Regions from separate parts of the Peribacillus sp. Aquil_B1 genome, predicted to be linked through region 1. Evidence: riboswitches for the same ligand, from Rfam matches in the RefSeq annotation. Region 1 holds a riboswitch; each other region holds the start of a gene.
What was found. Region 1 has a riboswitch for cyclic di-AMP ahead of MPH60_RS22745 (TrkH family potassium uptake protein). Riboswitches for the same ligand answer to the same signal wherever they lie in the genome.

Region 1 (11,155 bases):
GTTTTAAAAACAACATCTTTACGAAAAGAGCCTTATGAAAAGAAACATGTCCAATTTCGTGTATCAATGCGGCGCATACTTTTTTAATTGTCCTAATTTGCAACATATAATATCCGCTTGGAAGGGATTTATCGTGCTTCATAGAAGAAGTATGTATGGGGGTGGGGATGTTGAACAATTCGTGGAATAAAGTGATTTATAAATTTTGGTCGCCAATTTATGACAAAATCTTCAACTCTCATCTCTTTTTAGATGCCAGGAAAAGAATGTTTGAAGAGATGCATTTTCATGATCATGCAAAGGTTCTGTTTGTAGGCGTAGGTACGGGGGCTGATTTGGAGCTGGTCAAGAACTTTAACCTTGAGATAACGGCGATAGACCTGTCAGCTGATATGTTAAAAAAAGCGATGGGGAAATTTGATGATGCATCGATCAATTTTCTCGAGATGGATGCACAACATATGGAATTCGATAATGAATCATTTGACTATATAGTAGGAAGTTTGGTTCTTTCCGTCGTACCAGATGCCAATGAATGCCTTCGGGAAATGATAAGAGTTTTAAAAGAGGATGGAAAATTAATACTATTCGACAAGTTTATTTCTAAAAATCAAGTGCTTTCACTGCCCAAAAAGCTTCTGAGGCCCATCATTCGATTTTTAGGAACGGATATAGGCTTGAGGTTTGAGGACTTGTTCAGTAGTCATGTTAAGAATATGAAAATTGAAGAAGATCGACCGATCATGCTGAATGGAATGTATAGAAAGATAGTCATCAGTAAACGGATGTGAAAGGAGTGGCAGGGGGAAGTTTCAGAAGTGGATTGGGAGTAGGATTCAAAGACATTGGATACATCATAGGGCTGAGTTTTGTTGTTTGGAAGCATAACCTGATTTGCTGTAAAGAGAATGTAATATTTGACATGCTTATATAAAACCCATGTCCTTTCTAACATGGATAATGAGCCGATCATCGGGTTATTAAGTAAGAATGTAACATACTATCAGAAGGCTGTTCGAACGCATCTTTGATACCTTTAAATTCCAGTGATCATCATATAATCAACAAGTCCAATTGTGTCTGAACGTCCTATGTCACGCTTTTTTGATGCGGCTGTTACATAGGCAAAGGCCGAAATCAGTATAATTAAATGGTGGGATAAAATGGGGAGAGGTGATGGTATTGTCGGAGACGATTACAACCTATGAAGATTTATTGAATATGCTGGACTCGTTATTACGTGAGCCAACTGCATTCTGGAATGATTTTTATGAAGACCGTGAAAAGGGGGTCCCCTTTTTCGAAAATTTCCCTGATGAGAATTTGGTTGCATATTTTGATGGTGGGTTAATCCGGCCAGGAAAGGTTCTTGAGCTTGGGTGCGGACCTGGAAGAAATGCCATTTACCTTGCTCAAAAGGGCTGTTCCGTTGATGCGGTGGATCTTTCGAAGGAAGCACTGGAATGGGGAAAAGAACGAGCGGCAGAAAAGAAAGTGCACGTGAACTTCATTCAAAGGAATATATTTGATTTGGATATTGAGGAAGGGCAATATGACTTCGTCTTTGATTCAGGTTGTTTTCACCATATTGCTCCACATCGAAGGATCAATTATTTGGAGATGGTGAAAAAGGCGTTAAGGCCTAAGGGATTTTATTCGATTACTTGTTTTGTCGAGGGCGGCATATTGGGTGGTGCCGATCTTTCAGATTGGGAAGTATATAGGCAAAGAAGCCTTAAAGGCGGATTAGGTTTTACGGAAGAAAAACTTAGAATGATCTTCAAGGATTTTGAAGTGGTGGAAATACGGAAAATGAGGAAAATGGAACAATCGGATGAAACCTTTGGGATTCAAGGTTTATGGACGGCCTTATTTATGAACAAGTAATTCTTATAGGATGGGCGAAATGGTGATGAACGGAGGATCTGGGAGCAGGTCCTTTTTCGTTATAAGAAAAGGGGGGGATTTGTTAACGAAATATAAAAATGGTAAACTATAATAATAAAATGCTTTTTGGGTGAACGCAGATTTATCAGAATATTAGATGTAGGTTCTTGCAGATTTTTTTTGAAAAACAGTGTTTGTATGGTTTCAAAAACGGCTGGGAAGGTATATGGAAAGAGGGGACCAATGGGCATCAGATCATAAGATTTTAAGTATGGAAGAGGTTATCTTCGATGCTTACTTTGATGATATTTCAATAACCTGACAATGCTGATTTCTGTAATTGGCTGCATAGGATTTATTGATTACTGAGACCAATTGGAATGCTATTTTATAAAAAAAATAGGTGGAGAAACTTATGCACAGAAATAAAGAACTATATTCCTTTTTATTGGGTGTGGCAGGACAATTAACTGAGGATTGGTACGCAACATTGAATAAGAACGATAAGGCGGGGGTTTATAGCTCAACCGATCCCAAAGTGATTAAAAAGCTTAAGCAGCAAAATAATGAATTCCATTTACGTTTCTTTCAGGTCTTTGTTACAGAGGAGAGTGAATTCTTTAAGCGGCTTGGTGATTGGATTGAAGATATCGGTCAGGATGAGCAGCATTTAAATACACCCATCTATTTTATATTGAGGGAGTTCTTTCGAACGCAAGAGCAATACCTGGATTATATTGACCGGTTTGTGGGATTGCATGGAGATAAATATACGCAGGAGGAAATAAATTCCTGGTATCGGATAGTGGTGAAGGTGTTCAGCGAAGTGATGGAGAGGTTTACGGAAGCGAATCATAGGTATGCTAATAAAATCATGAAAGCCCAACAGGCAACGATCGATGAATTGAGCACGCCCATCATTTCCCTTAAAGATCATACGGCGTTACTTCCCCTTATAGGCGATATTGATACAGCGAGGGGCATGTCCTTGCTTGAAAACACATTACAAAAGTGTGCAGAAAAAAATGTCACCAGGCTTTTCGTTGACCTCTCGGGCGTTCATGCAATAGATAGTGGATCCGCACACCAGCTGTCACAATTGATTGAATCCTTACATTTGATCGGAATTCAAACAACCCTTTCAGGACTTCGGCCGGAAATAGCCATGACTGCCGTTAAGCTTCAACTGCCTTTTGATAAAGTGACGATAAAGTCCACTCTTGCCCAAGCGATCAGTACGATAAAATAATACATAACATACATATCCAGGGCATTGGAATGCTCGTTATAAATTTCATCGAGAAGACCTCCATATGGCGGTCTTCTCGCATGTATAGGTGATGCTGCATTCAAAATGGGTACCGGGCTCCATGTAGCAAGAGCCGGAACCTCCCGGTTATTCAATATTGGCAAAGAAGGCTAGATCTACTTTATTGCCAACCACTAAAAGCATATCTTTTTCATGGATATCCTGATCCGGTGAGGGTGCTATGATAATTTCCCCATTACTCACGATGGCAATGACGCTGATATTATATTTTGCCCGTAAATCAAGCTCCCTGAGGCTTTTTCCCTTCATGCTCATGGGGAGGATGATTTCCTCGATATTGTATTCTTTGGAGAGCTCTATATAGTTCAGCATGTTAGGGGAAAGGAGCTGATTCGCGACCCGTTCCCCCATATCCCTCTCAGGATAGATGACCCAGTCGGCACCGATCTTAGTGAGCACCTGACCGTGATTTTTATTAAGGGCTTTGGCAATGACCTTTTCGACCCCAAGCTCTTTTAAAAGCAAGGTAGTTAAAATGCTGGATTGCATGTCATTTCCGATGGCTACGATGACACAATCGAAATTACGGATTCCGATTGATTTCAATGTCTCTTCTTCAGTCGTATCCGCCATGACCGCATGGGTAACGCTCAGTTCCGCACTCTCGACTCTTTCTTCATTGACATCAATACCCAATACCTCTTGGCCGGCCGTATATAATCTATGTGCCACGCTGGTTCCGAATCTGCCTAAGCCGATCACGGCATATTGTCGTTTTCCCATCCTGTACACTCCTTCATTTATGATTAGCCAATCATGATTTTCCCTTTTGGCCGGCGGAACGGATCTGGTTTGCGCCTCATGGCGATAGCAAAGGCCAAAGTCAAAGGACCCACCCGGCCTGCAAACATCGTAAAAATGATGAGCATCCGGCCAACCGGTGATAATTCCGGGGTCAAGCCCATTGAAAGTCCCACTGTGGCGAATGCTGAAGTGGCTTCAAACAAAATCATCAAGAAATCAGTTCCGCTTTCAGTGATGGTCAGCAGAATGGAGATGATTGAAACCATGGATACGCCAATGAATGTAACGGATAATGCTTTAAAGATCGTTTCACTCACAATGCGGTGCCGGAATAATACCACATCACCCTTTCCTTTAATCTGTGACCAAACCGTTCCAACAAGCGTTGCTAATGTAGTCGTTTTAATCCCGCCGCCAGTCGATCCGGGTGAAGCCCCGACGAACATCAGAAAAATGATGAGCAGTAATGTTGGCTGAGTTAAATCAGGGATATTCAGCGTATTGGAGCCTGCCGTCCTTGGTGATACCGATTGAAATAATGATGACAGCGTTTTACCCATGAGAGATAAAGGCTGCAATGTCTTGGCATTGCCGAACTCGAATAAAAAGATTAAAATTGCACCGGCAATCGTAAGGGTCAAGCTAGTCGCCAGAACAATCTTCGTATGTACGGATAAACGATGGGTATTCCGATATTCGTATAGTTCATTCATCACGATAAAACCTATTCCGCCAAACGTGATGAGGAAGGCGACGGTAAGGGTTACGAATGGATCAGATACATAAGGAGTCAAACTCCTGAATTCCCCCATTAAATCAAAGCCGGCATTATTGAAATTCGATATGGAATGAAATACCCCGTAATAGATTGCTTTGCCGATTGGCATGTCAAAAGAAAAGCGAATCGATAAAATAAGGGCGCCAATGCCCTCAATGATGGCTGTGAAAATTAAAAGCCGCTTCACTAATCTGACTACACCTGCCATGGATAGGTTATTTAAGGATTCCTGCAAGAGTAACCTGCCTTTTAAAGAAATCTTTTTGCCTAAAAGGAAAAAGAAAAACGTCGCAAATGACATGAACCCTAAGCCGCCTATCTGAATCAGTGTTAAGATGACCAACTCACCAAAAGTGGTGAAGGTCGATCCCGTATCCACTACGACCAGCCCTGTTACACAAGTAGCGGAGGTTGCGGTGAATAAAGCATCAAGAAAAGAAAGACCATTCCCACTTTCAGTAGAAATCGGCAGGGTCAATATATAGGACCCGATAAGTATCAGGATGGCAAACCCGAGTACAAGGATTTTTGGCGGATCCAACAAATTTTTTGCTTTTATCAAATTGATCATCCCTACCTATAAAAAAATTGTGTAAAACTGTATGATATTTTAATCATCAATCTGATATCAGAATCTTTTTAAAGGCATAATAAAAAGACCAGCGAAAACAACGAACAGTTATTTTGCCACAAAAAGCGTGCAAAAAAACTCCCGAAATAGGCGGTCTTATGACCTCCTTCGCTTTAGCCGACGAAGTTAGCTGACGGGTAGGATGGCGAAAGAGCTGATCTCATCCCTTCTGCAAGGCAGAATTAACCCCAATTGATTGGGTCCTCCGTACTCAATTCCCTTGAGTTTAGGCCGAAATGCATTAAATTGATAAACGTATTCTACTCCCATCATTTAGCAGTTGTAAACCCCTAAATCGCAAAAAAATATTTCTTTAACAAGACTGAAAATTTACGATTCATTTACATTTTAAAAACGTATTGACAAATATTAGTTAGCACATTATGATAGGTTCGATTAATCCGATTATGATAAATGGCATCGATGTACTTTATTCAATACTTTTAAGCAAAACACGCTATTTGCCAATCAAAATTTGTAATAGATATATTATGTTTCTTTTGTAAATGATAAAGAAAAAAGCATTGCATTCGTATTTAAAAATTCAATACATTTTATTAAAAAGGCGGGCAATTATGGAGAAGACGTTCAATAGATATGTTATTAATGCTACAGGCAAGGGTGGCCAGACATATTTAACACAATGCCAGGATAAAGATGCACTAAGGAAATGGATAGCCGATCATGAGGATCAAATCATCATGGATGAGTTAAGGATAACGGATAAGAAAAAGAATCCGTTTTTAAAATTGTTTTCCCTAAGGTAAATCAACCAAATCCCCAACATCATTAGCGGTATTCAATTATAAAATCCCTGTGTTCTATCCGGGAACGCTGAGCGAAAAATCCATATGTTGTTTTGCTTTTAAACTCATTTATTTTAAATGAGTTTTTTTGCGTTATTTACATTACAAAACCATTAATGTTAAAATTTAGAAATAAATAATGTGGACGTAAAGAGGAGAAAAGTAAATGAAATGACCACTTTCCAAAAGAGCCTCGAGCAGCTGAGGGTAGTTGGGGATGTATGGTGACGCATAGAGGTGGCGCCGCAAATTGACCTCGTCCCGAGACCATTGCGTGGGGACGGTTTTTTTATTGTTCGGTCAAAGGGGGAGAAGCGATGACATTAAGAAATACATTAGTATCCTGGAAATACCCATCCATTCTATTGTGCGGAATTGGTATCTCCAACTTCGGTTCTTGGGTTTATTTCATTGCACTTAATTTAATCGTTCTGGATATGACTGATTCAGCCTTGGCGGTAGCTGGACTTTATATCGTAAAACCGATGGCTGCCCTATTTACGAATGTGTGGGCAGGCAGCGTGATCGATCGGATAAATAAGCGGAATCTTATGGTGGCACTTGACCTATTTCGCACGGTATTCATAGCTTTGCTGCCATTGACTTCTTCTATTTGGGTCATCTATTCCGTTGTCTTCGTGATCAATATGGCAGGGGCCATGTTCGTAACAACATCAAGGTCGTATATTACAAAATTAATTCCCGTTGAACAGAGGAAACGATTTAACTCATTACGAAGCTTAATGGATTCTGGAGCTTTTTTGATTGGGCCGGCGCTAGCGGGGATCCTTTTCTTGATTGGTACTCCCGTTTTGGCGATTTATATTAACGCGGCTGCCTTATTGTTATCCGGTATCATCACTCTATTCATGCCTAATCTTGAAAAGGATCATCCCCTTGAACAATCCAGTCACTACCTGTCTTGGACCATCATGAAAAAGGATTGGGGCATCGTCCTGGACTTCAGCCGGAAATCTTCCTATATCATGATCATTTATTTCTTATTCAGCTGCATGGTGGTGATGGAAACGGCGATCGATTCCCAAGAAGCTGCGTTTGCCAAGGCTGAGCTCCTTTTGTCGGACAGCGATTACGGATTCCTTGTAAGCATCGCCGGGGCAGGCATCATTGCAGGTGCCATAGTCAATGCCGTATTCATCAGTAAAGTGCAAATCTCGCACCTAATTGGTCTTGGATCTTTATTTGTCTCGATAGGTTATATGGTCTATGCCTTTTCGAATTCCTTTTCACTGGCCGCCATCGGATTTTTCATCATTGCCTTTTCATTGGCTTTCGCCAACACAGGCTTTCAAACCTTTTATCAAAATAATATTCCGGTGGAAATCATGGGCAGGGTCGGAAGTGTTTTTGGTTTGTTAGAAGCTTTGTTGATCATCATGTCTACCGCAATTGTTGGTGTTTCAGCTCATTTCATTTCGATTAGGTTCGTGGTGATTTTAGGTTCCATGATCATGTTCGCTTTATCAATTTTATTGTCGTTGCTTAGTATGAAGTCCTCGAAGAGCAGATATTATTCCGTTGGTGATGTAGAGGTAGAAACGAAGGAATAGTTGTAATCTGATTTAAAAGGCATGTTGATTGAACATGCCTTTAATGAATCGTTCATTGGGTGAATGTGCGCAATTGACTGATGAAGTTCAAGATTTGAAAATGGATTTTCGCCATTTCTTCCGCCGTTTGTTCTTCACAATTCTCCAGCCACTCCTGAATCACCCCTAAAATCGCCGATGTCAGGAAGGCGTGCATATACATGCGGAATGCTTCATCTTTAGCTGCTGGATGCAGGCTGATCAAACGCTCCAACAGTATTTCACCGAATATGCGCTTAATTTTTTTGGCAAAAGAAGGATCGCCCTGATCACCAAGAATCGCCCTTAATGCGTTGGCATGTTCACTGATGAATTGAAAAATCGCTACGAAAGGCGGGTAAAGTTGCTGTTGATGAAGAGCCAAAAAAGCCTCTTTCGGCAAAATGGCAGTAATGCGGGTTTGAAGTTCATGTAACAATTCCTGCTGTAAGTGATCCATCAATTCATATTTATCTGTGTAATGCAAATAGAATGTGCCCCGATTAATGTTGGCACGCTCTGCAATTTTCTTCACTGATACATGTGAGAACCCCTCTGCTTCAACGAGTGCAATGAAATGATGTTGTATCTGCATTTTCGTCTTCTGTACCATATCCTCATGAATCGATGCCATGGAATGTCTCCTTCACTGAACATTTTTCCAAATGTGTTGATTGTATTAGACCAAATGCTGCCTTAGAATGATGATACACTCAACACCGTGTTAATTAAAGAGAAAGGATGTGTGTACATTGAAAAACGCGATTTCCATTGAAGGAATTGCCAAAGGTTTTCATCAAAAAAAGGTCATTCAGCCATTGAGCCTGAATATTGAAAAAAACGGAATTTTTGGCTTATTAGGTCCATCCGGATGCGGAAAGACAACCTTGATTAAAATGATTGTCGGATTGATTAAGCCCGATGCGGGTAAAGTCACGGTTCTGGATCATGAAGTGCCAAATCAAGCACTGTTAATGGATGTCGGCTATATGGCACAGTCCGATGCTTTATATACAGAACTGACGGGAGCTGAAAATCTCGAATTTTTTGCGAAGCTATATCGTTTTTCGAAAAAGGAACGAAGGGAACGCATTCAGTATGCAGCTGAAATCGTACAGTTGACGAATGATTTGAAGGTTCGGGTTGCGCATTATTCCGGGGGAATGAAACGCCGTCTATCACTGGCGGTTGCACTCATCCAAAATCCGGAGATTCTCATTTTGGATGAACCGACAGTAGGAATAGACCCTTTGTTGAAACAATCGATTTGGCAGGAACTTGAGCGGTTAAAGAATGAAGATCAAAAGACGATCATCATCACGACGCATGTGATGGATGAGGCGGAACGATGCGATAAACTGGCGATGCTGCGTGAAGGTGAAATCATCGCGGCAGGAACCCCGGAAGCTTTAAAAACACAATTTGCCGCGGAAACGCTTGATGATGTTTTTTTAAGGATTGGAGGTGGCCTAAAATGAGAATTGCCTCTCTAGTTACTCGAATTACCCAGCAGCTGCGCCGCGATCGAAGGACACTCGCTTTATTTTTCCTGGCTCCATTGCTCATTTTAACGCTCATGTATTTTATTTTCGATACAGAAGCAAGTGATTTGAAACTCGTAGTTACAGGCAGTGATGAAACCATGGTCAAAGCATTGAAACAAGCGGATTTTCAAGTCACGGCTGCTGAGGAATTCTCGCAGGAAAAGATGATTGAAAATGATACGGATGGCTGGCTGCATATTGAAAATGGCAAAATGAAACTCACACTATTGAACGACGAACCGACCCGTGCAAAGGCTGTTCAAATGCAAATGATGCAAGGCTTGCAAGGGAATGAAAAAAAAACTCCTTCCATTAAGGAGCAATATGTATACGGAGATGCCAACACAAAGAGTTTTGATACTTTCAGTCCGATGCTCGTGAGCTTTTTCGTTTTCTTCTTTGTATTTTTAATAGCGGGTATCGCGCTTTTGAAGGAGCGTACAAGTGGTACGTTGGAACGGCTGCTTGCCACCCCGATTAAAAGATACGAAATCGTAGCGGGCTATGTGATCGGATATGGCTTATTTGCTCTCGTTCAAACCATAATTGTCGTACTATATGCTGTCAATGTATTGGATATCGTCCTTGTTGGCTCCATTTGGCTCGTGTTACTGACGAATATACTGGTCGCGCTCGTTGCCTTATCGCTTGGTACATTACTATCGAGTTTCGCGACATCCGAATTCCAAATGGTACAATTCATTCCGCTGGTCATCGTGCCGCAAGTCTTCTTTACAGGGATTTTCCCATTGGATGGCATGTCGGACTGGCTGCAAAAAATCGGCAAGGTCATGCCTCTCTATTACGCATCTGATGCCATGAACGGCATTATGTACAAAGGCTTCACGTTCAATGAGATTTCACTGGATCTGCTCATTCTCCTGGCATTTGCCGTCGTCTTCATCACCATCAATATCATTAGTTTAAAAAAATACCGTGCACTATGAAATCAACAATTTAACAAAAGAAGCCGGATTCCTGGAAAATGAGGAAGCGGCTTTTTTTTACTGACATACTTTTAGTTGAAAAGGATCTAGATACTTACACTTTTTTGACCATGAGCCTTTCGTTGTTATAATCTGATTCGCCATTGAATGCAAAGCCGAACTTCCTATACAAATGAAGGGCAGCCTGATTATCTTCAACTATGCTTAAATAGATTTCAGGACAATCATATTCTTCTATTATTCTTTTTATTAAAGCCTCCAACAAGATGGTTCCGAGCCCGTAACCCTGATGTGCAGCGTCAATGAAAAAGCGGTCTAACCACACTCTGCCATTTTCGCCTTCCCCAGGGAAAAATCCATACATCGCAAAGCCGACCAAGATATCATCATAATAGAGCCCAACTGGCCTGTAAAATTTACATTCCTTAGCGTCTTTTAAACATTGTTCAGTCGTTTCGATGTAAGTCTTTTGCTTTTCGTTTATTCGCAAATTCAAAATATCCGTTACATTTTCTTTCGAGACTTCATTTATTGTGGTCTTCATCAGTTATTTTCCTTCCTCATTTCGCACTTGGTTATACGCTTTGTTATCATGATATATAAATACCCTAAGGTATATGGTTACCATATAGTCAAGAGGAGAGATCGTAATGCCCGATGGAAATGTAGGCAAATATTTCACTACTGGCGAATTCGCCAAATTATGCAATGTAAAAAAACAAACGCTCATTCATTATGATGAGATTGGGCTTCTTACTCCCGATATAAAAAACGAAAAGGGCTATCGGTATTATTCCTATCAACAATTTGAAGTTTTTTCGGTCATCACTCTTTTAAAAGAATTCAATATGCCTTTGAAAGAGGTCAAATGGTTTCTTACTAACAGGTCACCTATGGAA
Region 2 (11,155 bases), on a different contig from region 1:
GATTGTGGAGTTTACTGATACATTACCTGCATGATCAAACTGTATATTTGATTTGTTGTTTTTCCTGATGACGTTCCAAGGCAAGTTTCACAAGTTTTTCAATTAACGCTGGATAGTCGACACCTGTGTGCTTCCACAATAACGGAAACATGCTGAAAGGAGTAAACCCAGGCATTGTATTCACTTCATTAATATAGATTTGCCCCTCATTCGTTAAGAAGAAATCAGCGCGAACCAAGCCAGAGCAATCCAATGACTTAAAGGCAGTAATGGCCATTTCAGATAATGCTGCATACTCACTTTCCGTTATCTCCGCTGGAATGACCATTGCAGAATTGCCGTCAACATATTTTGCTGAATAATCATAGAAGGCAAAATCTTTCTTAGGGATGATTTCGCCTGCCACCGAACAAGACGGTTCATCATTACCAAGTATGCCAAACTCGAGTTCACGAGCTATGACCCCTTCTTCAATGATGATCTTCCGATCGAATTGGAAAGCTTCCGCTACCGCTTTTTCCAGTTCATCAGCATCATTACATTTGCTGATACCGACACTGGAGCCTAAATTGGCAGGTTTGACAAAACAAGGGTAACCCAATTCATCCGCTACCTTTTTAATGGCACTCTCAGTATTCTTCTCCCATTCAGAACGAATGAACCAAGTGTATTTGACTTGAGGAAGTCCCGCCTGGGCAAAAATGTTTTTCATGATGACCTTATCCATTCCTGCTGATGAAGCTAAAACGCCATTCCCTACATAAGGAAGGTTCAATAGTTCCAGCATCCCTTGCACGGTCCCATCTTCTCCATTTGGTCCGTGAAGCAATGGGAAAATGACGTCATACCCTGTTGACTCACTATTTTCATCAGTTGAATGTGCCTGCAAGGCAAGAGGCGAGCTCGATTTATCCGATGTAAATGTCAATGCCTCCACACTCTCGGCAGGTCCCGTTAACTTCGGTCCATTAATCCATGAACCCTCTTTTGTTATGTAAATCGGATATATATCAAACTTTGCTAAATCGAGAGCTTTAATGACCGCTAAAGCCGTCTGCATAGAAACCTCATGCTCCGCAGATTTTCCACCATAAAGCAAACCAAGTTTAGTTTTCATGAGTTATTACCCTCCAATATTCTTTTAACCATGTTCATTGTATCACTTTACACTAAAATGGTTAAAGCGAAACTTCCATCATTGATGCTTTTCCAATGATGGTTAGTTGAGCCAATCGGGCGTTTACAGGCTGTTGGCCCACCACATTTCTTTTTCATTACATTTGCCACCGCTTCCCTTACAGCCTGTTAATGCGGGGTAAAGCGAAACTTCCATCATTGATGCTTTTCCAATGATTACTATAAACGGAACACAGGTTAAAATCGTGCCACATCTTATGGCAACTCCTGCGCTTCGCCCTCTCTTATCTTTTATGCATGAGATGGTTAGTCTTACACCTAAAAAATTCAAGGGTGTCAAACAATCCTATCCACGAACCACGGAAGTTGGGTTAATCAGGAGAATGATGTATTTTTAATAACGCTTTCCCATACCTTTTCTTTTCGATTGAAGGTGATAAAGGCATCCGGCTCCCTAATATCTCTATCTGAAAAGTCATCATGCATTTCATCCATGTTTAAATAATCCCCTACGACCCATGCCGGTATCTCAATTTTCGTTCTTGTATACTTAACATGCCGAAAGGAAAAAACGAGCCCCTCTGCCAGGATATGAGCCAAGGAAGAAATGATTTCTGCCGGAATCGCCGTCAGCTCTCTTTTCTTTCTGATTCCAAGCCAAGTCCTCTCTACTTTTAAAAGTTCCAGCTTTAGCGGAATGAGGCTTCCTAACATCATATAATATGTCGAAAGAGAACGAAAATAAATTTTATTGAACCAGCCATCATCCTGGGCAAGGTACACAAATTGATTATTCAATTTACGGAAAAATGGAGGATCCAGATGAGTTTTTGCATGCCCTAAATATAATAGTTCCGCTATTTCCCTTCCATCCAATTCATCCAGCCCTTCTCTTTCTTCAAAATCGATCCAACAGAAATCTCCATATGCCCGGACATTTTCTTTAACGAGCTTTGCAATATCTTCAGATGAAGCACTCTCTAGCAGGACATTCAAATTGTATTCCCCGCCATTGAATTCATGTTTCAATAATAAGATGGAATCCAACGTATATGGCAGCGAATAGACGAATTCACGAAAATTGAGTCCATTAAAAAGGACAAACCGTTCGGAAGCCTGCATATACATATATAAGATATCATTGCTATCATTCTTCATAACCTGACCCCTTCCGAGCTCTTAATCAATAATGTTATTTTACCAAACTTTTGGGTTTTCACGTAAGTTATATAACCCCCAATTAAACATTAGCAGCACCTTGTGAATAATGCGCAACAGTACTCCATATTAACCCACATGTTAAGGAACACACTCAACAACCTCGAAATATCCATATTATAGTAAGAATGAAGATTTGAAGGATAAATCATGGATAAAATTGAAAAAGGTTTTTCATGGAGCCGCTTCCGTTTATGCAGATGCAACTAAAAGTTTAGGTCTGTGGCAATCAGAGAAATATGCATTCGAAAAATATTTAAATCAGGAAGATGCAATCCTTGATATCGGATGCGGTACAGCAAGAACCACCTTCGCTCTCTATAAGAAGGGATTTCAAAATCTAACGGGAAACGACCTAACACCAGCCATGCTATGAAGCCGAAAAAATAGCGCATGAATATACCTGGACATACCCTTTATCCTTGGGGATGCAACAAACCTCCCTTTCAACGACTCATCATTCAATAAAGCAATTTTCGCTTTTAATGGGTTAATTCAAATCCCCAGCGAAAAAACCGCACATTGGCTTTAAAAGAAATCAACCGTATTTTAAAACCTGAAGGACTCTTCATTTCACAACACATGACCGTGATAAAAACGAAAATCACCTGAACTTCTGGGAGCAAGAGGAAATGATTTGGTGTGTTGGTAAACAAGATGAGAGGCTTTATGAATTTGGGGATATTATCACATCCGGAAAGACGCTTCAAGAAGTTACTTTCCTCCATATCCCAACTAAACTTGAAGTACTTGAGTGCCTGGAGGAAGCAAGGTTTACAGTCATCGAAAGCTTTTATCGAAGTGAATTATTCCATGAAAACGATGATGTCAACGCTTTCTCTTCCGATTGCCGCTTTTGGATCGTCAAAAAATAAGGAAGAGCTGTTTCATTCAAAAAAAAATCCAGAGTGACATTTCACTCTGGATTTTTTGTATTAAGAAACTTGTTCTAGTTCTTTTTTGGAAGGAGGGTTGAATTGACCTTCCCATTTAGAGATAACGATTGCCGCAAGTGAATTACCGATAACGTTTACTACTGTACGTCCCATATCAAGAATACGGTCGATACCTGCAATAAATGCTAGACCTTCAATAGGAATACCGACAGTTCCCAATGTCGCTAAAAGAACTACGAAAGATACACCCGGTACACCCGCAATCCCTTTGGATGTGATCATTAACACTAGCATTAGCGTAATTTGTTCATACGCACTTAAATCGATTCCGTACATTTGAGCGATGAAGATAGCCGCTAACGCTTGGTATAATGTAGAACCATCAAGGTTAAAGGAGTATCCAGTCGGGATAACAAATGTAGCAATATGTTTCGGACATCCCGCTTTCTCCATTTTTTCCATGATTTTCGGAAGAACCGCTTCTGAACTTGCAGTAGAGAAAGCAAGAATCAATTCTTCTTTTAGAAGTTTAATCAAAGTAAAGATATTGAATCCGACAAATTTCGCAATAAGACCAAGAATGACTATTACAAAGAAAATCATTGTTCCGTAAACAGAAAGCGCTAACTTTCCTAACGGAATTAAAGATTCCAAACCGAATTTGGAAATAGTCACACCGATTAGTGCAAATACACCGATAGGAGCGAATTTCATGACCATGTTAGTTAGGTAGAACATTCCTTCAGCTACACCTTGGAAGAAACGGAATACTGGTTTACCCTTTTCACCGATGGCCGCAATACTAAGTCCAAACAACACGGAGAAGAAAATGATCGCTAGCATATCGCCTTCTACCATGGCTTTAACTGGATTGGATGGCACAATGTGAACGATTGTATCTACGAACGATTCATGCTGCTTAGTTTCGGCTGTATCAACATAGGTAGAAATATCAGTTTGTTCTAGCTTGTCCATATTCACACCAGCACCAGGCTGGATGATATTCGCTGAAATTAAACCAACAGCAATCGCTACCATAGTTACCACAACAAAGTATGATATTGATTTAGCACCTAGTTTACCTACCGCTTTCAAATCACCTACACCAGCAACAGCAACGATAAGGCTGGAAACGATGATCGGCACTACAATCATTTTAATCATTCGTAGGAAAATGTCTCCGAATGGCTGTAAAAAGTTTTGGGCCGACTCACTACCATAAAAAATGGCACCAACGATAATCCCTAAAATTAAACCAATGAAAATTTGGCTAGCTAAACTTAATTTGAATTTCTTCATTTACTTTCCTCACCTTCCATAAAGTCTTTGATGCAAAAACATTTTTGTCTCGGTAAGGGAAACAAGATACTAATAAAAGAAAGTAATTTTTCTTTTTTGGAAAAACTCTGTCTTTACGCCGAAAAAAAAGACACTTCATGTGTCGATTTCTTATAGGCGTGAATATTCACACATGTTCCCTTGAAGACGCTGACGAGGTTAGCTGTCGGGTTAGGATTGGAAACACAAAAAGCCCTTTCATTTCTGAATTCACCCCTAGCGGATAAAATCCACAAAAATGGGTCCCCCGTTCTTGGAATAAGATTAAGCGAGTTAACTTATAATAAAATATTATACTAAAAATGATAATCTGTAAATATTTATTCTCATTCGTTCTAGAAAAAGTCCTTAAATATGTCTGAATATTCTGTATTAATAGCTATTGTATCTATAATTACTCTTCCCTATTTTCAATCACATAAGTTATATTGATATATAATTAACAACTTTTTGGACATCACCTCTCTTGATGAAAGAAGCGGTTATTTTTCCAACATGCCAAGCAACAGATATCTTACTTTTTCCCGAGAGGTGAATTTTTTATAAGTTGCTGCTTTCACTTTTTCAAATTGAATTGGGGTAATGAAATAAGAATGGTTCTTCGCCACATTCGGCTCCATTAGGATGACGTCCCCCACCGACGGTCCCTTTATGATTTCTTGCATCCCTTCAGCCTTAAGCCCTTTTGTAATGTAATGTTTATCCACATAGCCTTTTTTAGTCAATTTGTAAATATAAGGCTGTTTATGGTATTGTACCGCCTCAATAGGAATGGAGGGTACACCGGCTTTCTCATTGGTTATTACAGTAAGATCCACTTTGGATCCCACCAACAAAGCTTCCGTTTCTTCACCTTCCGATTCGATTAGTGCCTGAAATGGAAATCTGTTATCTTTTTTTAATGACGGCTCTTCAGCGGGATAGGAATGGATGCGGCCTATCGTCCCTTTCAATGCCTTTTTTGAACCAGAGGAACTTGCTTTTATAGTCATGCCCACTTCGGCCTTTTTCATTTCCTCTTCAGAGAAATCCCCTTCAATTGCCATATTTGTCGAAACAATGGATATAATGGGGTTTTTCAGGTTTTTATTGATATTTTTAACTACACCATCTGCCTCACTCGTCGACACGATCGCACTGGACTGCCCCTCAATTGAACTTATTTTAGCGTCAAGCATTTTCACTTTTTCATTCAAGCTGTTTTTTTCCAATTCCTGCTTGTACATTTCTTGCTCAATATTACTTTCAATAAGATCTGACGAACTTGTTGTTATATCAATTTTCAAGTTTTTTTCCACCGATTCATCAATGGCTGCTTTTTCAGGATTACTGGTCAGGGTCCCTTGATAGGACCTCAACTTCCCTATGTATTCCTCAATCCCTGCAATTTCTCCCTCAGCTGCGGCTTTCTCCGCTTCCAAGTTCGCTTTAAGAGCATCAAGTTCGGTCGCCGTATACTCAAACAACGAAGAGCCAGCCGTAATCGCATCGCCTTCTTTAACAAGGAATTTTTTAAAATCATTTTTCTTGGTGTCAAAATAGATATCATACACTTCTACAGGTTTAATTACCCCATTTGTTTGAATAGTATCCGTAATTGTATCTTTTTTTACCTTTGTCCAGTTTTCAACGTAAACAGTTCGTTCCACTTTGCTTTCTTTTTTTTCAATAAGGTATAAGTTAACGGTTATTAAGACTATCGCCGCAATGGTTGCCGCTGCAATTTTCCATTTTCCCCTCATTCATTTCACCCGCCTTATACAAATACGCCTACTTGGATGTATGCTAAAAAGGCTTTAACAAACCATGTGGCCAAATAGAATAGAACAATCAATAAAAGGACCAAATAATTATTTCGTTCTGAAAACTCCTTTAAATAAAAATATTGCAGAGCAATAATAAGAAATTGAAAAATGGTCATTTCGCTGAAAAAGTGAATGAAATAGTCACTTCTGAGAAAATACTGACTGATGATCCCCAATGCAAAAGGATTGCCATCACTTCCTATATCCATTAATACGAATAGAGGAATCAGTAATGTTTTTTCCACTAATTGCAAAACAAAAAGAATCATTTGAACGATGACTAATTTTATATATGGGATATCAGTAACTATCCAAAAGAATAGAGCTGACAAAAATATGTATATGGAAGGGTTTATTATGCCTGTTATTATGTTGCCGCTCAATATCAGCAACTTTGCTGCTTCGAATTCTTCGGCACTCATCTCCGTGATTTCTTTGGAAAATGATTCTGAACCAATGCCAAAATATCCCCCAATGGCGAATACTATAAGACTAAGAAAATATAAAAATAGTAATTTCAATCCAAGCTTTGTGACTGCCTCTGCATTTTGAAGCTGATAACGACTCCGATGAGGCTCTAAAATGCCCTTTAACAATCTGACCTGGTACACCATATGTGGTCCTCCTGCAAAAATTGATATATCTTCATATATTTTATCTTATTTTGGAAACAATTGCAGAAATAAGGAATGAATATACAAAAAAAACACATAATCATTCCCATTCACATTTAATCCCACCATACTAATTTGGAGTTAATACTGGCAAATGTTGGACAAGTACTTTAATGCGTGCAGGAGTTTGCCTATAGTTCTCCCCATCCATATCGACATCAAGCGGCCTCTTGGTTTCAATGGTCAGGGTATCAGCCTGTAAATAAGTAACCCCAGAGTCAGAAATCATATTTTGCGTCCGTGAACGCTTCATCGCTATAATTTCTAAAAATGCACCAAGGCTTGCATTTTCCAAGATGGCAACGCCGAAGAGTCCATCATCTGGACTGATCATGGGAAAGGGCAATAAATTGGTGCCGATAAAACAACCATTCAAAACCAAAATCATAACTGCTTCCCCTTCGATAACATTCCCATCATATTTCAGTTTATAAGAAAAGGGAGCATTCTCGCCAATCGTCCTAACAGCACTTAATAAATATCCTATCTTTCCAAACTTGCTTTTTTCCTGCTCATCAATATTGCTTGATGCATCTGAAATGAGCCCTACTCCCCAAAAATTAGAAAAATAATCATTATTGGCCTGTCCAATATCAATAGAACGAACTTTGCCATTCACTAATGCTTCTGCAGCTTGACGAACATTTTGGGGAATCTTCAATGTTCTGGAAAAGTCATTGCAAGTCCCTCCAGGTAAAATCCCAAACAGCGGCCGGCTCGGAAGCGGTGAAAGGCCATTTACACACTCATGTACCGTTCCATCTCCCCCTAAAACGAAAACTACATCCATGGATTCACCATATTCCAAGCAAAAACGGCATGCATCGCCTTTTTCCTTCGTTTGCAGAATGAGAAACTCATCAATATGCGGAGCTATTATTGGAAGACAACTCTCCAGATTCCTTACGAGTTTATCATTACCGGCATTTTCATTATAAATCAGCATTCCCTTTTTCCATCGCATGATTTTTGCCCCCTATTATTGATAGAATTGTCTTCTTCCATCACTTTTACCTTTTCCTAAACCCCCGCTTGAAACTCCTTTAGAATTAAATAAAAAAAGAGGCTATGCGCCCCTTTCTTATAAGCCTTCATATACTTGTCAAATAATCCTTCATCATTAAGATGAGCTTTGAAGACAAGGGACTTCTTTTTTCATTTTTTTCCAAAAATAACAAAAGACTTTCCAAGATGATGGGGCTTGGCCTAGCTTTTGAAAATTCTTCCTGGATCGCCTTTAAAGCCTCGGTATTTTTACGTGTATCCATTCCCTCTTCTTTACGTGTTTCCACTTCCAGCATCCTGACGATGATCGAATGAATTTCCTCTTTTGGGCTCATATCCCGCATCGAGCATCCAGGGAGGGGAAATTGTTTCAATAATGGATCTTCCATGTTCTCCAGGCTTGCGATAATTGAATCCATCCGGTTCAATATGAAGCTAGGTAATAATTCCACATCGAAAGCATTTTGTTTCCTGATCAATATTCCGATATATCCTTTGAAAAGGGAGTCCAAAATTATGGTGCAATCCGGCAAAAGATCAGCTGAAAGTCCCGGGTATAACTCAATGATTTTACGCTTGAACCAAATCAAACCCTCTTCATGGATATAATGTAAAAATCTATCTAGTTCTTTGCTGATATGAACCATTTGTTCCTGCATCATCATTTGAATCAAGTTGGTATTTCCCGTCATATGCTCAATGTGAACAGTGATTTGCCTCATGAACTTGTCTTTACTGGATAACGAAGCATCCAGTTCAAGATCAAGCAATGAGTCCGTCAACGCTTCATAATAAAATTTAAAAATGGAGACCAGTAATTCTTCCTTTGATTTAAAATGATTATAAAAAGACCCCTTTGCTATCCCACATTTTTCAGCAATTTCCTGAACGGAAGTGGCATGATAGCCTTTCTCCGCGAAAAGCTCTACAGACTTATCTATGATCATCTTATTTTTTTCTTTCATCAACTTCATCCTATCTCTTAAAATTGTCCGTTGGTGACCGATGGGTCACATCCTCCAAATTTTATCCCAAAACCCTTGAAATCACAACGTTAACACTAACGAATATTATCTGTTGCAATCATAATCCATATACTATATATTTGAGTCTGTGACCGAATAGTCACAATTTTATGTATGGAGGGTACAAGCTTGAATTCAATAATTAAATTTTCATTAAAGAATAAATTGGCAATCTGGTTGCTTACGATCATCATCGTTGCAGCTGGTTTATACTCAGGTTTAAACATGAAACAAGAAACCATTCCAAGCATCTCGACTCCTTTAATAAGCATCTCCACTGTATATCCTGGAGCTGCACCTGAAGAAGTAGCAGATAAACTCACAGACCAAATTGAGCAGAAAGTAACAAATTTGCCAGGAGTCGAATTAGTCAGTTCTTCGTCGATGGCTAATGCCTCTTCCGTCCAATTACAATATGATTATGATACGGATATGGACGACGCTGTAAAAGAAGTAAAAGAAGCTTTAGAGAAATTAGAACTGCCTGAGGGTGTGGATGCCCCAAGCGTCTCTAAATTAGAATTAAACGCTTTTCCTGTCGTCGCACTCAGTGTAACAGATAAGGGTTCTGATTTACCAGCTCTTACAAAAAACGTCGAAGAAGTGTTGGTTCCTAAACTTGAAGGGATTGACGGCGTGACATCCGTATCAATTTCCGGACAACAAGTAAATGAAGGCAGCCTTGTATTCGACGAGGAAAAGATGGCTCAGTACGGGCTCGATGAAGAAACCGTAAAGAAGGTTATTCAGGCCGCAAACGTCAACATGCCCCTTGGCATATATAACTTTGATGATAAAGAAAAAACGATCGTTGTGGATGGAAACATCTCTACTTTAAAGGACCTGAAAAATATAAAGATACCTTTAACCGGCGGCTCTCAAACAGGAACGCCAGCACAAACCGGACCGGAAACCAATCAATCATCCCCTGATATGGCAACAGGTCCTGCCCAACTGCAAAACGTCAAACTATCAGACATTGCCGATGTAAAAATCACCGGTAAGGCTGAATCGATTTCAAGAACAAACGGTAGCGAATCGATTGGAATCCAGGTTACTAGATCGCCTGATGCCGATACAGTTGCAATCGTAGACGAAGTAAACGAAGAAGCATCTAATTTCAAAGAAGAGTTTAAAGGTGTAAGTGTACACACTACGCTTGATCAAGCTAAACCGATTAAAGATTCTGTTGAAACCATGATCAGTAAGGCACTCTTCGGCTGTCTGTTTGCCGTCATTGTTATCATGCTGTTCCTTAGGAACTTTAAAACGACTCTCATTTCCGTCATTTCGATTCCATTATCCCTGTTAGCAGCGCTTTTGGTGCTCAAACAAATGGATATTTCATTGAATGTCATGACACTTGGGGCCATGACGGTTGCCATTGGCCGAGTCGTCGATGACTCCATTGTCGTCATTGAAAATATTTATAGAAGAATGGCTTTAAAAGGCGAACAGTTAAAAGGCGGCGAATTAATACGATCAGCCACTAAGGAAATGTTCATCCCTATCCTTTCATCGACAATCGTTACTGTAGCCGTATACCTGCCTTTAGCCAGCGTTACAGGACCCGTCGGGGAACTATTCATGCCATTCGCCTTAACAATGGTATTCGCATTAGTCGCTTCATTAATAATCGCCATCACTCTTGTTCCGGCAATGGCTGACTCTTTATTTAAAAAGGGACTATCTAAAAAAGAATTAAAATCACATGAAGAAAAACCAAGCAGACTATCAGCATTCTACCGAAAAGCACTGGATTGGTCGTTAAACCATAAGTTAATCACTTTCGGTACAGCCATTGTATTATTGGTCGGCAGCTTATTCCTTATCCCAAGCATCGGTGTCAGCTTCATGCCTGCAGATGAAGAAAAAACGATTATCGTCACCTACACTCCCGCACCTGGAGAGTTAAAAGAGGATATTGAAAAGCAAACAGAAAAAGTAGAAAAATACTTCATGGATAAAGACGATGTGAAGACCGTTCAATACACACTTGGTGAAAGCATGATGGGCGGCATGATGGGCGGCTCGAGTAACTCGGCTCTCTTCTATGT
Region 3 (11,155 bases), on a different contig from region 1:
TCAAGGCGCCAATCGTTGTACCTAGTGTTTGACTATAGGGCCCACCCCCTAGTTTCACATTAAATAAAACGATGCTTCCCCAAAATATTGCCGGCAAGAGAGCTAATAATATATCCATTTTCAACCCCCATATATGTAAGTTCAAAACTAAGCAGTAAATTTCCTTATGTCTTCTTTTTAATATGTTCGCATTATTTGAAATGACCCTTGGTAATTTTATGAAGTGTTTTTGCAAAAATAGTGTTCTACATAAAAAGGGCTTCCGATGCTGATAAATATTGGGAGCGTTAGAGTAAATACAGCAGTACTGCTGTCTAGGTTATAAAAAAAAGCAAACCTTATGTAGGTTTGCTCAGTTTGTACTATCTAACATTTTTAAACATAGTTGTTTGGAGCGGATGTGCGAGACTCCTGCGGGAATAGCTAGTCCAAGAGAGACCCCACAGGCGCAAGCGCGCCGAGGAGGCTCCCGGCCGCCCGCGGAAAGCGAGTGCCTGAAGTAAAAACAACGTCCAAATTTGTACAAGCAAAAAAACTGTAGACAAACCTTATGTAGGTTTGTCTACAGTAATAGATATGGAACTTATTTCTTCAAATGATAGGGCACTGTCGTAATAACCACATTTCTTTTATAAAGTAAGTAGGCGCGGATCAGTAAACTTGATTGGTTATGAAGTATATTGTGCCAGCCCTTCTTCGGAATGAATTGGGGGATGATCACCGTAACTTTATAATTGGATTCACTAGCCTTATGTTCAACTGTGTCCACAAATTTAGTTAGTGGTTGAATGATACTTCTGTAATAAGAATTCAGTGTAACGAGTCTGACATCTGGCTGCCATTTTTCCCACTTTTCTTCGAATTTCTTTTCGTCTTCTCTTTCAAAAGCGACATAAACGGCAATCACCTGATGTGCAGATAGAGATTTTGCATAATTTAAAGAGTTCTCAACCACATGGGTTATACCTGCCACAGGTACAATAATGATATTTCCTTCAATTGGTAAGATCGGCTCACATGTTGTAATCCTTAGTTGGTCACCAACTGCTTCATAATGCTTTTTAATTCGATGAAAAATTAAAATGATGATAGGTAAAAAAATCAATACAGGCCAAACCTGAGTAAATTTGGTTAAAAAGAATATCATCGTGACGATAAAGCTAATTATGGCACCAATTGAATTAATGGTTAATTTCATCATCCAGCCTTTTGGCTTTTCGCGGAGCCATTTAACAATCATGCCAGTCTGGGACAACGTAAATGGAATGAATACCCCTACCGCATAAAGCGGAATAAGATTTTCTGTATGTCCTTCAAATGCGACTATCAAGATGATGGATGCGAGTCCCAGTATGATGATTCCATTGGAATACCCTAATCGGTCCCCTCTGATCGTAAACGCCCTTGGTATGAATTTATCCTTCGCCAGATTTACCGCAAGCAGAGGGAAGGCCGAATAGCCAGTATTGGCCGCAAGTATCAAGATCAATGCAGTCGTACCTTGAATGAAGAAATACATGAAATTCCGTCCAAAGATCTCTTCAGCGATCTGGGAGACGACCGTCACCTCTGCGCTTGGAACGATGCTTAAATAATAGGCTAAGAATACGATTCCCGAAAATAATACAGCTAGCAATGAACCCATCGCTATTAAAGTTTTCGCCGCATTATTCGGGGCTGGATCTTTAAAGTTCGGGATTGCATTGGAAATTGCTTCTACTCCTGTCAATGCGGAGCTTCCTGATGCAAATGCTCTTAGCAGGATGAATAAACTGATGCCCGCTACCGGAGTCCCTAGTGACGTGTGTAATTCCGGTGAAACTCCCCCCGTCAAAATCTTGAAAATTCCAACACCAATCAAGATGAACAATGCTAAAACGAATAGGTACACCGGATAGGCCAAGACAGAGGCCGACTCCGTAACCCCCCGCAGGTTCAGGATTGTAAGTAGAATGACGAAAATGATGGCTATGATGACATTATATGAGTGCAGGCCGGGAAAAGCGGACGTGATGGCATCCGTACCTGCCGAAACACTTACAGCCACTGTTAATATATAATCCACCAATAAGGATCCTCCGGCTATCAACCCTGGATTGACTCCTAAATTGTTTTTTGAAACCACATAAGCCCCCCCGCCATGCGGATAAGCGAAAATGATTTGCCTATAGGACAAAATCAATGCCGCTAACAGGATCAATACCCCGATCGCGATAGGGATGGAATACCAGAATGCTGCAGCACCGATTGTGATCAGAACGATCAATATTTGCTCAGGTCCATAAGCAACCGAAGACAAAGCATCAGAAGATAATATCGCCAAAGCCTTTGTTTTGTTAAGCTTTTGTTCACCAAGCGCATTTGACTTTAAAGGTCTTCCAATCAAGAACCTTTTTATAGAAGATAACACTAAGTAGTCACCACCATAGTTAATTTATAAGTTTATGTTACCCAGCTGTAGCAAAAAAACGAGACGAAACACAAAAATGCCTACAAGTCATAGCTAAATAGACCTGTAGACATCAATTTTTTTGTCTAACAAGCTCCACCTTCCTTCTCATATAACGCTTACGAGGTTAGCTGTCGGATTCGGGCCTTAGAGTAGCCCTACCTTTTAAAGGATTCACCCCTTGGATTGTAGACAATCCCAATAACGGGTCCCCCGCACCATAAGGTTTAAGCGATTTAGAAATATGAAACTGTTGATTATCATACTCCCGTGTAATGGAAAAGTAAATGAAAATTTTGCTCAAAAACTGAAAAATTCTTTGTTCGTGAGGTTTTGTTTTGACGTATATAACATAAGTCCTGCAATGACATGATTCGAAGGTCGGAAAGGAGGTAAGTAAACGTCTAATACAGAAATAATCCAGGAGTCGATGAACAAAGGGTGGTCTGAAAAGGAAAAAAATCAGCCTCATGGAGAAGGCGTTGAAAGAAATTAACCAGTTCTGCCCCAGCTCGGATCGCATCTGTCCGATAGGGGCACTATTCCACTGATTCACCTAATTAGTTCCTTCCTTCTTGAATTGGTCTCAAATTGCCTTTTTTAAAGACAAAATATTTCTGGCCAATATAGTTAAGCACGGTATAAAAGATTGTTCCTATGAGAACAGCCAAATTTTGTTGTATGGATAAATGAACGGATCCTTCCAGAGATTCTGCAATAGCTTGGCCTATAGAATAAGCTGCGGAATAACAAATCAGGATGACGCAAAAGAAACGGGCAACTCCTCGCCGCCATTCTATATCGCTTTTAAAGGTAAAAGTCCTATTCAAAAGAAAACTCGTTATAGCTCCCGTACCATTGCCGAAAAAGGTGGAGACCCAGTATGATAATTCAAGGACATTCATAAGAAAAAGCATGATGGAAAGTCCAACCGCTGTATTGACTATTCCAACCAATAAAAAACGGATGAAGGAGTTAGTGTGTTTTAGATAGTTTTTCAATACTGTTCCGTTCATTGTCCAGTTGCTCCCGTTTTTTCAAATCGAGCGGATTAAATAGATCAAGATCAACAATATATTTAGGCCGGCGTTTGGATTCATTATAGATTTTACCGATATATTCCCCAATCAAGCCGACAGCAATCAACTGCAGTCCGCCGATCAACCAAATGGAGGTGATTAATGAGGTCCAACCAGTTTCAGTCTGTCCATAAAACTTTAACCATAAAAAGTAAGACCCAAAAAGTAAGCTAATGAAAAAGGAAAGACATCCTAGCCATAAGACAAGCCGAATCGGTGTAACTGAAAAGGAAGTAATGCCATCAAGCGCAAAAGCAACCATCTTCTTAAATGGATATTTCGTTTCCCCGGCCAATCTTTCTTTTCGGTCATAATAAACAGAGTCCGTCTTAAACCCAATGAGCGGGACAATGCCCCGTAAAAAAAGATTCGTTTCATCAAATCGTTCCAGCTCCGCGATCGCCCTTTTGCTCATTAGCCTGAAATCGGCATGATTATAGACAAGGTTAACCCCCATTTTGTTCATCAATTTATAAAAACCAGTTGCAGATGTCCGTTTAAAAAATGAATCAAGGTCCCTTTTCTGGCGGACACCATATACGATTTCACATCCTTCATTGAATTTCCGAATGAATTCAGGGATGACTTGAATATCATCCTGTAAATCTGCATCAATGGAAATCACACAATCCGAGGCTTCCTTGGCTGTAAACAAACCTGCCAGAAGCGCATTTTGATGTCCTGCATTCCTGGAAAGCTTTAGCCCGCGAACATATTCATTATTGATCGTTTCCTTATAAATGATCTTCCAGGTTTGATCTTTGCTTCCATCATCAACAAGCAGAATTTTACTCTGACCAGAAACAACGTTTTCTTCGACTAATCCCCTCATCAATCCACAAAGCTGGGAAATGGTATCCTGCAAAACGCTTTCTTCGTTATAACAAGGTACAACAATCGTTACTATCGGTGAATTCATTCTATTCCCCCCTTTCACATGACTCTGTATAAATAAATTTTCCATTTGCTGCCTTTTTTCGTGAAAACCCTATCCAGTACCAATCCGTTTTCCTTCGCGTTGTTGATTGGGATGGCAGAAAATATATACTTCCCGCCTAATCCTTTAAACGCATCCATGTTGAGGTCCAAATTTTCCAGTTCTTTCTTTGAGCCTTTCTTGAACATATAATGCTTTCCAAGCTCATCGGTAAATAGGTAACAACGTCCTCCCCATTCATCAAAGTAGATTCTGATGTTTTTATTCTTAGCCAATTCGTTTTCAATTATTTGACGAAATTGATGTTTGTAAGAAAGCGGATAGAAATTGTTATAGCTATCGAGGGTGTAAAATCCATTAAATTGTGCGATTGCAGGATGCAGTCCAATGCTAGCAACACGATACTCTTCCTGTGGAAGGTCAATATGATCTTTTATTTCCTGAAAAAGGCTTTCTGAATAGAACTCTTTAAAAGAGGGTTTTTTATTGTGAGTGATTTCTTCATTGAAACCCATTAAGATCAGAATTTGAACGGCTATGAAAATAGAAAGGGTTTTCTTAGCATAGTCGCTGTGTTCCCAAATGATTTTTATCGCGAGGGCAAAGCCCAAGTAAATCACCATCGGCCTTAAAAAGTGAAATCTGGCAAAATTAAAGGTATCCAGGGTATGGAACCTTTCCGTTAAAGGAAGCCAGCCTTTATAAAACCAAAATGCGTACCATGCTGAGAGTATAAAATTCAAGCCGAATAAAAATACATATACCTTTTCCTGTCTCCACAGTTTTTTGGTCAGAATGATATAAAGGGCAAAGACGGTAATCGGCAGAATGATAAGCGCATGTACAGTCATGACATGCGTATGTCCAAGAACGAAATTTTTGAAAGTAAGCTTGATGACCCAATCGAGCGGCAGCCTGGCGTGAAAATATTCATCTCTGCTGTTTGGCTCCGAATCAAAAATGAATGAAGACACCAAACGATACTCCACCAAACCAAAAATGAAGGTCATATACACGATTGAAAGAAGGAATGTTATATTCCACCCTTTTCCCCTGATTACATCCGTTAACCAAAGAAGGCCCATTGCAGCTAGGAAGAAGAAAAAACCAAGCACAATGCTTGAATAAAGCGGTAAAAGTGTAAGGACCAAATAATTCTTCCACGAATGGTCCTTGCTGCGAATATTCAAAAAAGCCCAAAGTGCCAGCGGCATCCCGAGTGTACTGAGCATTCCCGATGGCCAAAATGGGGTAAGGGCAAAGGCCAAGGATGTTCCAACCCTGATCCAACCTGATTGTCTTCCTGTAACCAAATGTTTCTTCAATAAGATATACATGCCAAAGAATGCAATAAACCTTGTTAATGCCTGGCTTATTGCATATGCAACCATTGTCGGGAAAAGAGCATGAAGCCACACGATAATACTGAACTCACTGCCAAAAGCATTACGTGGCAGCCCATTCATGATCTGCGGAATTCTGGCGTCAATTGCACCGAATAACTCACCGCTTTCTGAAAGGACTTTATACCAGGCAAGGTTGGAATCCAAATTATCATGTACACGAATATGCGCATTTTCTCCGAGGATGAATAAAGGAGAAAGATATAAAACAATGACGATTAAGGCAAAAAGGATTTGTGTTCTCTCTTGTTTTTCAATTGGCAAAATATACACCTCTTGACTCAATTCATATATCCATAATATTTGCTTTAAATGTAAATCTATTCTTTTTCAGGGATTTATTTTCACCTTTTTTGATATAGGTCAACCAATTGCCACATAAAATGAAGGGTAGAATAAAAAGCATATAAAAGAACCTTAAAAAGGGGCTGGGCTATGATAAAGAAAGCGGTGATTCCAGCAGCCGGTTTAGGAACACGGTTTTTACCTGCTACGAAAGCTCAACCAAAGGAAATGCTGCCGATTGTCGATAAGCCCACCATTCAATATATTATCGAGGAAGCGGTTCAATCAGGGATTACAGATATTATCATCGTTACGGGTAAAAACAAACGTGCCATTGAAGATCATTTCGATAAATCCATTGAACTAGAAATGCTCCTGCAAATGAAAGGTCAAAATGAGCTGCTTAAGATCGTGGAGAACATTTCCAACATGGTGGATATCCACTATGTAAGACAAAAGGAACCACTAGGTCTGGGGCATGCAGTTTTATGTGCCAAAACTTTTATCGGAGACGAACCTTTTGCCGTCCTGTTAGGGGATGATATCGTGGATAGCCAGGTTCCAGCTTTGAAGCAGTTAATGGAACGGTATAACAAGGTTCAAGCGAGCATTATCGGATGTAAGGAAGTGTCACCTGCCAATGTCTCCAAGTATGGGATCGTAAATTTCCAAGAACGATATGAGGATTTATTTCTGGTAAGAAACCTAGTGGAAAAGCCAAAAGTGGAGGATGCACCTTCAACACAGGCGATTATTGGCCGATATATTTTATCACCTGAAATTTTTGAAATCCTTGAAACCGTTCAGCCCGATCGGAAGGGGGAAATCCAGCTTACTGAAGCTTTAGACCTTTTGTTAGAAAAGGAACCATTATACTCGTATATCATCGAAGGAAATCGATATGACGTCGGCGATAAATTCGGCTTCCTTCAAGCCTCAATAGATTTCGCCATGAAACGACCTGAACTTCGTGATCAGCTAATAACATATTTAAGGCAGCTGTTCCCTTAATCAAGTATATAACCCAAGCCCAATTGCCCTGAGGTGATTGGGCTATTTCCACATTGGATTCAACCCTTTGATGGTAAGATTTCGACGTACCATAATCTCTAAGCTAAATATACTGTCTTCTATAAATGCTTCCGTGAAATGTAAATGCAAGTGAAAATGTTGGACAAAGAAAGAATAATTTATTAAAAGTGAGGTTATGTTGATAACGTATCCTTAATAAATGATCCAAACAACGATATCCAGAAAGGATTGTACATGCATAAAAAATCTAATAATCCGATAATATCAGATGAATTCTTAGATCAAGTGGTTAAGGAAATCAATGCAGAATTTGGCGGGCCCATTAATGAAAAAACTGATCGTCTCCAACATGGAGACGATGAAGAAAGAAGTTAAATCCCACATCATAAAATCTAAAGCTTTCATGAAAACCTCTGGCTCTATTCAGCCAGAGGTTTTTTATGGCTAACTTAAGTAGCTTTTTCTTCATAGAATTATCCGCCCTTTCTTTAACGACTTGTCCAAACCAATTTAGCTGACCCTCATAGAATGATTACATGTAATTATTTTAAAGAAAGGGGAAAAACCACATTGAGCCACGCTGATGATGTCTTCCGCACTTCTCCAAAGGTTCCAAAAGGAAGGCTGATTTCCGGACATACAATGGAGTTTCAAGCAGATCCCATTGGCTTTCTGACCCGATTGGCCAAGGAATATGGAGAAGTCGCTAAATTCCGTTTAGGCCCATTCCAAAATGTTTATCACGTTTTAAATCCTGATTTAATAAAACAAATACTCGTAACAAAACAAAAATCCTTCATCAAATCCAAGGACTTCAATGTTTTAAAACCGCTTATCGGTGAAGGTCTGCTTACAAGCGAAAAAGACTTTCATATGCGACAGAGAAGGCTTATCCAACCCTCTTTCAAAAAGACTCATATTAGCCAATACGCCAAGGATATGATCGATACCACAATGGATTTTATATCAACTTGGCAACATGATGAGGAACGGATCATAACGAAGGATATGATGGACATCACTCTCGGGATAATCAGCAAGACGATGTTCAGCATGGAATTCAAGGATGGGTATGAGATTGTTGGAAAACCGCTGGAAAATGTTTAAGAATTACAGTCAAAAGGATGAGAAAGATTTTCCGTATGCCATTATGGGTACCCACCAAAATCAACCGTGAATATAAAAAGGCGATACGAAGACTTGATAAAGTGATTTACGGCATTATTGAAAAAAGGAAGAACGACACAGAAAAACATGAAGACATGCTGGGGATCCTGATGGACGCCCGTGATGCAGACGACGGATTAGGTATGACAAGCCATCAGGTCCGTGATGAATTAATGACTATTTTCCTTGCCGGTCATGAAACGACAGCAAATGCTCTTTCCTGGGCACTGTACGCAATTTCGAAGCATCCAGAAATACAAGCCAAGCTTTTCAATGAAGTGAATAGCATAATCGGTCACCGGACACCCAAGCCTGAAGACTTCATGAAATTACCATACACTCAAAATATCATTCATGAAACACTTCGCCTGTACCCGCCACTTTATATCTTATCCCGTGATGTGACGGAGGATGTCGTAATAGGAGGATATCGCTTTAAAAAAGGCGATATGATTCTAATAAGTTCTTATGTGATGCAGCATGATCCACAGTATTTTGATCAACCGGAATTATTTATTCCTGAGCGATTTGAAAATAACTTCATGAAAAGCCTGCCTGCGTTCGCTTACTTTCCATTTGGCGGAGGGCCGCGGGTTTGTATCGGCAATCATTTTGCCATGATGGAAGCGGTGTTTGTCCTGGCCTGCATTGCAAAGCGGTATAGGATAAAGCTTGCACCTGACCATCATGAAGTAACCCCTCTTTCATCCCTTACACTCAGACCCAAGAATGGACTGCGCATGGTGATAGAAGAAAGAGATGCAGAAGCCTTCGAACCTGGCACATCCAATTTTTGAAGTAAAAAGAACGATCTCATGGTTCGATTAACGCCTAAGAATGACTGGCCTATTCTTTTAGAAAGGAGGGATGAAAAAATGTATATGCTCCATTCACCACGGAAGGGAATCATCCACACTGAATTGCACTATTTAGGGATGGCCTCACAGGTATATACCGGTTATTTGGAATTTCTAAGCGAAATTGAACCGATACAAGAAACCGAATACCTACAGACACCCCCTCTCCCCTTTTTATATGAAAACGGATAGTCTCGTTAGCTTCTCCCGCTTCGTCCCTTATATTAAAAGAAAAACCGACCTTGAATGGTCGGTTTTTTGTTATTCAGCAGTATGTTCCATAACCCTTGCCGCCTCTAGTGCTGGCTCCAACAATTACTAAAAGGATAAACAGAACGATTATAAAGGCGAAACCTCCTCCAAATCCAAAAGCGCCATCACTCCTTATTCATTTTTATGGAAGGACTTGAACTGATTACATCATCGTATTCTCTTCCAAACAAAATCTCAGAATTATTACGATTAAACGGAATTATTTTTCTCTCTTTTCAATATGTATTTCATTCAATAGAGAGCCTTGCGCCGATTGGTTAATTTTCCCTATGATTCATTTCATAAAATCCAAATACTTTCAGATAATAAAGACAATTCCTTCCTTACGGATTAGGAATCTATTCCAGTTCACCTGCCTAAATTGACATTTTTCCGATTCATGATATATTAATATAATACTTTAACACGTGAAAGCGTTCAATAAAAGAAGAAATTCCTAGTTTTACTGATAGACTATTTTATTAAAAGGAAAGGCATGAATAAAATGGAGCAGACTCATCAAGATTTAAAAAAGGGCCTATTGCCGAGGCATGTCCAGTTCATTGCTTTAGCCGGAATGATAGGAACGGGGATTTTTAAGGGGAGTTCCGATACATTAAATATGGCAGGTCCAAGTGTTGTAATAGCCTATTTAATAGGGGGGCTATTGTTATTTATTGTAATGGCCGCATTAGGAGAGATGGCAACCGCTTTTCCTAATTTGAACGTACAGCATCTCATTAATAAAGCTTTTGGGTTTCAACTATCCTTCATTGTCGGATGGCTCTATTGGTTTAACTGGATTATCGTGATCATTGTGGAAATAGTCGCAGCCGGAAGTTTTCTTCAATATTGGTTTCCTGCAGTACCATTATGGCTGTTAAGTATCCTTTGTGCTTCAGTAATTATAGGAATAAATTTGTTTCAAGTTAAATACTATGGAGAACTCGAATTTTGGTTCGCAGGAATTAAAATTATAACCTTGATTGCCTTTATTATTTTAGGAGCTTTGATCATGCTAGGACTTTTTCCTAGTTCTGCTTCATTTTCTAATTACACGGAACATGGTGGTTTTTTCCCCCAAGGAATTGACGGAATGTTAAGTGCACTTTTAGTCGTAATGTTTTCATATGGTGGTGCAGAATTAATTGGTGTAGCCGTTACGGAAACAAAAGATAGTCAGCGAGTCATCCCAAAAATCATTAAAGGAACAGTATGGCGGGTGATTCTTTTCTATGTCTTGCCGATATTTATTATTTGCGGGGTAATACCTTGGAACCAAGTAAGCACTGAAGTAAGTCCTTTCGTTCAGGTTTTCAGCTTATCGGGTCTTCCCGGAGCCGCCGATATCATGAATTTCGTTCTGTTAACCGCTGTCTTATCAGCTGCAAATTCAGGTATATACGCTACTTCAAGGACACTGTTCACTCTTTCCCAAAACGGGGAAGCGCCTAAGGCATTTTTAAAAACAACGAAAAAGGGTATCCCGCTTAATGGTATATTTTTAACTACATTATGCATATTGGCTGGTGTGTTTTTATCCTATTTGTATCCCGAACTGATTTTAAGCTACCTTATGGCCATTCCTGGATTCACAGTTTTATTATTATGGATCAGTATTTGTTCCGCGCAATTGAAGCTGCGTAAGCAATACATTGGCAAACCAGGTTTCAAGGTAAAATGGTACCCATATA

Region 2: linked by a shared signal. The riboswitch ahead of MPH60_RS27160 (cation:dicarboxylate symporter family transporter) and the one ahead of MPH60_RS22745 (TrkH family potassium uptake protein) in region 1 are both predicted to bind cyclic di-AMP.
Region 3: linked by a shared signal. The riboswitch ahead of MPH60_RS00690 (APC family permease) and the one ahead of MPH60_RS22745 (TrkH family potassium uptake protein) in region 1 are both predicted to bind cyclic di-AMP.

The regions. Positions count from the first base shown of each region.
Region 1 is NZ_JAKXEE010000004.1:302,148-313,302, forward strand. It holds gene MPH60_RS22725 (class I SAM-dependent methyltransferase) at 171-791, shown strand; gene MPH60_RS22730 (class I SAM-dependent methyltransferase) at 1,183-1,887, shown strand; gene MPH60_RS22735 (STAS domain-containing protein) at 2,303-3,136, shown strand; gene MPH60_RS22740 (potassium channel family protein) at 3,284-3,940, opposite strand; gene MPH60_RS22745 (TrkH family potassium uptake protein) at 3,964-5,301, opposite strand; cyclic di-AMP (ydaO/yuaA leader) riboswitch at 5,471-5,613, opposite strand; gene MPH60_RS22750 (hypothetical protein) at 5,946-6,137, shown strand; gene MPH60_RS22755 (MFS transporter) at 6,494-7,747, shown strand; gene MPH60_RS22760 (TetR/AcrR family transcriptional regulator) at 7,800-8,399, opposite strand; gene MPH60_RS22765 (ABC transporter ATP-binding protein) at 8,518-9,243, shown strand; gene MPH60_RS22770 (ABC transporter permease) at 9,240-10,256, shown strand; gene MPH60_RS22775 (GNAT family N-acetyltransferase) at 10,351-10,800, opposite strand; gene MPH60_RS22780 (MerR family transcriptional regulator) at 10,907-11,155, shown strand, end outside.
Region 2 is NZ_JAKXEE010000011.1:2,610-13,764, reverse strand. It holds gene MPH60_RS27180 (D-alanine--D-alanine ligase) at 35-1,117, opposite strand; gene MPH60_RS27175 (hypothetical protein) at 1,513-2,295, opposite strand; gene MPH60_RS27170 (class I SAM-dependent methyltransferase) at 2,492-2,731, shown strand; gene MPH60_RS27165 (hypothetical protein) at 2,988-3,230, shown strand; gene MPH60_RS27160 (cation:dicarboxylate symporter family transporter) at 3,291-4,550, opposite strand; cyclic di-AMP (ydaO/yuaA leader) riboswitch at 4,723-4,870, opposite strand; gene MPH60_RS27155 (efflux RND transporter periplasmic adaptor subunit) at 5,072-6,331, opposite strand; gene MPH60_RS27150 (hypothetical protein) at 6,346-7,008, opposite strand; gene MPH60_RS27145 (diacylglycerol/lipid kinase family protein) at 7,139-8,032, opposite strand; gene MPH60_RS27140 (TetR/AcrR family transcriptional regulator) at 8,160-9,038, opposite strand; gene MPH60_RS27135 (efflux RND transporter permease subunit) at 9,228-11,155, shown strand, end outside.
Region 3 is NZ_JAKXEE010000001.1:124,826-135,980, reverse strand. It holds gene MPH60_RS00695 (RhaT/GlcU family sugar-proton symporter) at 1-118, opposite strand, end outside; gene MPH60_RS00690 (APC family permease) at 584-2,410, opposite strand; cyclic di-AMP (ydaO/yuaA leader) riboswitch at 2,550-2,693, opposite strand; gene MPH60_RS00685 (GtrA family protein) at 3,010-3,465, opposite strand; gene MPH60_RS00680 (glycosyltransferase family 2 protein) at 3,425-4,447, opposite strand; gene MPH60_RS00675 (DUF6044 family protein) at 4,462-6,132, opposite strand; gene galU (UTP--glucose-1-phosphate uridylyltransferase GalU) at 6,304-7,164, shown strand; gene MPH60_RS00665 (hypothetical protein) at 7,420-7,560, shown strand; gene MPH60_RS27665 (cytochrome P450) at 7,756-8,292, shown strand; gene MPH60_RS27660 (cytochrome P450) at 8,328-9,149, shown strand; gene MPH60_RS00655 (hypothetical protein) at 9,228-9,401, shown strand; gene MPH60_RS00650 (YjcZ family sporulation protein) at 9,475-9,597, opposite strand; gene MPH60_RS00645 (amino acid permease) at 9,967-11,155, shown strand, end outside.